2 linked regions of the Glaciimonas sp. CA11.2 genome follow. The protein of the gene in region 1 interacts with the protein of each later gene in a pairwise test. Links are inferred from orthologs where the notes say so. Each region holds a gene or a part of one and is shown on either strand. Other genes may lie near its edges.

Evidence for each region.
Region 2: the proteins of odhB (region 1) and lpdA interact in binary tests that used the Escherichia coli proteins (3 or more experiments, as listed by UniProt). The link is inferred for Glaciimonas sp. CA11.2 from one-to-one orthologs.

What each region holds. Positions count from the first base shown.
Region 1 is NZ_JAVIWL010000001.1:4,473,564-4,476,414, reverse strand. The notes cover bases 32-2,831. They hold odhB (2-oxoglutarate dehydrogenase complex dihydrolipoyllysine-residue succinyltransferase), read left to right. Parts: upstream 32-700; coding sequence 701-1,963; downstream 1,964-2,831. Other genes in these bases: lpdA (dihydrolipoyl dehydrogenase), read left to right, coding at 2,332-2,831; RGU75_RS19495 (2-oxoglutarate dehydrogenase E1 component), read left to right, coding at 32-639. In the rest of the region: more of RGU75_RS19495, read left to right, coding at 1-31; more of lpdA, read left to right, coding at 2,832-2,851. UniProt on the Escherichia coli protein: E2 component of the 2-oxoglutarate dehydrogenase (OGDH) complex which catalyzes the second step in the conversion of 2-oxoglutarate to succinyl-CoA and CO(2).
Region 2 is NZ_JAVIWL010000001.1:466,775-469,766, forward strand. What follows is about bases 1-2,941. They hold lpdA (dihydrolipoyl dehydrogenase), read right to left. Parts: upstream 2,407-2,941; coding sequence 595-2,406; downstream 1-594. Other genes in these bases: RGU75_RS01980 (ABC transporter ATP-binding protein), read left to right, coding at 1-494; RGU75_RS01990 (MFS transporter), read right to left, coding at 2,664-2,941. In the rest of the region: more of RGU75_RS01990, read right to left, coding at 2,942-2,992. UniProt on the Escherichia coli protein: Lipoamide dehydrogenase is a component of the glycine cleavage system as well as of the alpha-ketoacid dehydrogenase complexes.

The DNA of each region.
Region 1 (2,851 bases):
TCGTCGGCACGTCTCGAGCGCTTCTTGCAATTATGTGCAGATAACAACATGCAGGTTGTTCAGCCGACTACTTCAGCGCAGATTTTCCATTTGCTGCGCCGTCAGATGATTCGTCTGTTCCGCAAGCCGCTCATTATCATGACGCCGAAATCATTGCTGCGTAATAAGGATGCCGGTTCGCCTTTGTCTGATTTGGCAAAGGGTTCATTCCAGACCGTCATCGGTGAAGTTGATGACAAGATCGATGCTAAAAAGGTGAAGCGTATCATCGCTTGTTCTGGCAAGATTTATTACGATCTGGTTAATGCGCGTAAAGAACGCGGTCAAGCCGACGTCGCTATTATTCGTCTGGAACAACTGTATCCGTTCCCGCACAAGGCATTTGCAGCTGAATTGAAGCAATTTCCAAACTTTAATGAATTGGTTTGGGCGCAAGACGAGCCGCAAAACCAAGGTGCGTGGTTGCAGATTCAACATAATATTTTTGAAAATCTGGGTGATGGTCAAAAGCTTGCTTATGCAGGTCGTCCAGCCAGTGCATCGCCTGCCGTGGGTTACTACGACAAGCATTACGCGCAACTAAAAACATTGCTTGATACTGCATTTTCAAAGCTTAAGGGCTTTGTTCTTACCAAATAACTGAAGCAAAGGCACGCCACAAACAAGGCGTGCCGGATGCAAAACCCATACGGAGAATTCCATGGCACTTATAGAAGTTAAAGTCCCCCAACTTTCAGAATCTGTCGCTGAAGCAACCCTGTTGCAATGGCATAAAAAAGTAGGCGATCCAGTCGCACGCGATGAGAACCTAATCGATATTGAAACAGATAAAGTGGTGCTGGAATTGCCAGCGCCAAATGATGGCGTAGTCGTACAAATTGTGGAGCCGGATGGCGCTACTGTTGTTGCAGGTCAGATCATCGCGATTATCGATACTGATGCAGCAGCTAAAGTAAGCCCGATGGAAGTAACGCCGATACCGGTGCCGCAACCTGGCCATGCAACGACACCTGTTGCCGCCCCAGAACTTGCAAGCACCTCCGCAGCGGGTATTGCTATGCCGGCAGCAGCCAAGTTACTTTCGGAAAATAACCTTTCAGCAACGCAGGTCGCAGGTAGCGGCAAAGATGGTCGCGTAACTAAAGGTGATGTGCTGACAACGTTGGCAGCGAAGCCAGCCACGCCAGCACCAGCGGTTGCAGCTCCGGCTGCTAAACCAGCCTTGCAACAAGTTGCTGCGCCAAACAAAGCTAGCAAAGAAGAGCGTCCGGAAGAGCGCGTGCCGATGAGCCGCTTGCGCGCGCGTATCGCTGAACGTTTACTGCAATCGCAAGCGACTAACGCAATCTTGACTACATTCAATGAAGTCAACATGCAACCTGTTATCGATTTACGGACCAAGTACAAAGATAAATTTGAAAAAGAGCACGGCGTTAAGCTTGGGTTCATGTCCTTCTTTGTCAAAGCAGCTGTCGCAGCGTTGAAGAAATACCCTGTCGTTAATGCTTCCGTTGACGGTAACGATATTTTGTACCATGGCTATTTTGATATTGGTATCGCCGTTGGTTCGCCACGTGGTTTGGTCGTCCCTGTGTTGCGTGATGCTGATCAAATGTCGATCGCGCAGATCGAAAAGAAAATTGGCGAGTTCGGTGCTAAAGCACGTGACGGCAAGCTGACAATGGAAGATCTGACCGGCGGTACTTTCTCAATCTCAAACGGTGGAACATTCGGATCGATGCTGTCGACGCCGATTATCAATCCTCCACAGTCTGCGATCTTGGGCGTTCATGCCACTAAGGACCGTGCTGTCGTTGAAAATGGCCAAATCGTTATTCGTCCGATGAACTATCTGGCAATGTCTTACGATCACCGTATCATCGACGGTCGTGAAGCAGTATTGGCATTAGTCGCTATCAAGGATGCGCTGGAAGATCCTGCACGCATGTTGCTGGACTTGTAATTTCTAAAAGTAATTGCGCTTTACTGCCTTTCGGTCAATACCTCATTGGAATTGACCGGAAGGCATGAAGTGGACTGCTTTACGTCATGTTGGTTGAATTAAATAAATTAGCGTACAAGTGGGGTAAACAACGGAATGACGATTTATTGCGATGTAAAAAATCTGCATCAAAGACGTGATTAAAAGACGTGATTATTAAAGAAGTAAGCATCAAAGTAAGCACCAAAGAAGTGAGCGGCAGTTATGCAATGCGTTGCCGCTAAGTTAGCCTTGGCTTTGTCGTAAGAAGTCGAAAAATACCGAATTTACCTGAAGTAGTGCGTGATGCCTTGTTGCCAAGAGCGCCGTAAAAGAACGAAGGAAAAACTATGAGTAAGCAATTTGACGTTATCGTTATCGGTGGCGGTCCTGGTGGTTATATCGCAGCAATTCGTGCTGCTCAACTTGGATTCAATACCGCTTGTATTGATGAGTGGAAAAACGCCAGTGGCGGTCCGGCACCAGGCGGAACCTGTACCAACGTTGGTTGTATCCCATCAAAAGCGTTGCTGCAATCTTCTGAACATTTCGAACATGCTGGCCACAGCTTCGCAGATCATGGTATCGATATCAAGGAACTAACCTTGAATTTGCCACAGATGTTGGCGCGTAAAGATACGGTCATTAAACAGAACAATGATGGCATTTTGTATTTGTTGAAAAAAAATAAAGTGACCTTTTTCCACGGACGTGGCTCTTTTGTTAAAGGCGACGCTAACGGTTACGAAATTAAGGTTGCTGGCAAGACCGAAGAGTCGATTAGCGGTAAGCACATCATTCTGGCAACGGGATCCAATGCGCGTGCATTGCCGGGCGCTGATTTTGACGAGAAATTGATTTTGTCCAACA
Region 2 (2,992 bases), 4.0 Mb from region 1 along the record:
ACAAGATCGTCCAAAGTGGCGTGGTGCAAGTGGCAGAAGGCCGCGCCATTTTAACCACGCTCACCATCGCAGAAAACTTGGCTTTAGGTGCCTACACCCGCAACGACAAGACGCAGGTTGCGACAGATCTGGAATGGATTTATTCCCTATTCCCTGTCCTGCAAAAACGCAAAGAAGGTCTCGCTGGCAATCTCTCCGGCGGTGAACAGCAAATGCTGGCCATTGGCCGCGCATTGATGGCAAAGCCCCGCGTGCTGCTACTGGACGAACCATCGATGGGACTAGCACCGCTGATGATTCAAGAAATTTTCCGCATCGTTAAGGAAATCAACCGCACCGGCCTCACCATCCTGTTGGTGGAACAAAACGTGCGGCAAGCGCTACGCATTGCGCAACGTGGTTACGTGCTGGAAACCGGACAGATTGTATTGGCCGATAGCGGCGTCAACTTGCTGAACAACCCGAAGGTACTAGAAGCGTATTTAGGCGGCTGACCGTCAATGACCAAAACCGCTCGCCCAATGCAAAACGTGACACCTTATCCTTCGATAAGATGTCACGCCATGTTCAACCAAACTCAACCAAACCAGCTAATTACTTCTTCTTTGGCGGAATAAACAAATCCGTAATCGTACCCAGACCCATCTCAGCAGCAAACATCGGCGTCTCAGATAAAGTCGGATGCGCATGAATCGTCAGTGCCAGATCTTCCAGATCGGCTCCCATTTCCATTGCCAGCACCGTCTCGGCCAATAATTCACCAGCATTCACGCCAACAATCCCGGCGCCAATAATGCGTTTCGTTTTTGGGTCCCATAACAATTTAGTCATCCCATCATCACGCCCCATCGCCAATGCGCGGCCGCTTGCTGCCCATGGGAAATTGGCTTTTTCGAACGGAATGCCTTTGGCTTTGGCCTCTGTTTCCGTCAACCCCATCCATGCAATTTCTGGATCGGTGTAGGCGACCGATGGAATTGTCATAGCGTCAAATGCGACTTTATGGCCGCCAATGACTTCGGCCGCCACTTTCGCTTCGTTGGTCGCTTTATGTGCCAGCATAGGTTCGCCACACACATCGCCGATTGCAAAGATATGGGCAACGTTGGTACGTTGTTGCTTGTCTGCAGGAATATAACCACGGTCAGTGACAATAACGCCCGCTTTTTCGGCGGCAATTTCTCTGCCGTTAGGACGACGGCCGACTGCCACCAGCACCATGTCAAACAATTGTGGCTCAGGTGGCGCGCTGGCGTTGCCGTCAGCGCCTTCAAACGTAGCGCGTAAACCTTCTGGCAACGCTTCCAGTTTGGTGACTTTGGTTTTTAGGTAAATCGCTTCATAGCGTTTTTCGATACGCTTTTGCAACGGTTTCACGAGGTCGCGATCAGCGGCAGGAATCAAACCGTCAGCAAACTCAACGACCGTCACTTTGGAACCTAGCGCATCGTATACACAGGCCATTTCCAACCCGATAATACCGCCACCAATGACCAGCAATGTCTTCGGAATTTGACTTAGTTGAAGCGCACCGGTCGAGTCGATCAGTCGTGGATCATCGTAAGGAAAACCAGGAATTTTGGCAACCGATGATCCCGCTGCAATGATTGCACTTTTAAATGCGACAACTTTTGGACCTTCCGCCGTTTGCACAACGATGGTATTGGCTGAACTGAACTCGCCCTTACCCGTAACAACCTGGACTTTGCGTGCTTTGGACAAACCGCTAAGACCGCCCGTCAGTTTTTTAATGATACTTTCTTTCCAGCCGCGCAATGCATCGATATCGATCTCAGGAGCTGACATCTTGACGCCAAAATGCGCCATTTCTTCTGCTTCAGTAATCACCTTGGCAGCATGCAGCAAAGCCTTTGACGGAATACAACCGACGTTCAGGCAAACACCGCCAAGATCAGCATAGCGCTCAATCAGCACGACTTTTTGACCAAGATCGGCAGCGCGAAAAGCTGCTGTATAACCACCAGGCCCAGCACCCAACACCACGGTATCGCATGCAATATCAGCATTACCGGAGAAGCTAGCAGCCGCAGGCGCATTAGTAGGAGATGCTGTGGCAGCCGTTGCTGTGGCAGCCGTTGCTGCGGCAGCCGGCGCTGCGGCAGCCGGCGCTGCAGCAGATGCAGCCGAGGCTGGTTCAGCACCTGCGCCACTTGCTTCTACGCTCAAAATGACCGAACCTTCGGCAATTTTTTCGCCGACCTTAACTTTGATCTCCTTGACGACACCGGCGTGGCTCGATGGAATTTCCATACTGGCCTTGTCCGACTCAACCGTAATCAGCGACTGATCAACTTTAACGGTGTCGCCGACTTTGACCAATAATTCAATGATTTCGACTTCCTTGAAGTCGCCGATATCCGGGACCTTGACTTCGACCATACTCATAGGGTTTGCTCCGTTTTATCTTCCCACATAGGGATTGGGTGGTGTCGCTCCGCTGCTTTTATAGCCGAGCATGTTCGCTACTATTGGTCCGTTGCCATAACCCGCAACGTGACGCCTTATGCTATTTTCGTGACATCATCGGGCGGCCTCAGCGGATAACAAACATCATTTATCCGCCCATTTTTCTTGAGTCCCGCATATTGATCCAGCATCTTGCATTTTTTAAAAGACACGCCGTAGAAGCTTTTTCAAGACCGCTATGGCATCATCAAAAAACTATGAATTCTCAACGGAGCGGCTGAACTTTTATCGAACTCAACGCCAGCCTGTACGCCAATCTCGGCAATTTGGTGAGCGCTGAGATCCTGATCATAGACTGCATACATTCCGCCGAGCGCAAAATTTCGCCCGCTGCCGATACCCCAGAAACGTTCAAAACTAAACACTTCACGATACGAATAGATGCCGAAAATCCCATGAGGATTAGCGACCAGCGCGGTGATTTGCGATGACTCATACGGATCGTCGTCGTCTTCTTTGGTATTTAAAAAATACTGATCTTTAAGAATCGTATGGATGCTGGAAA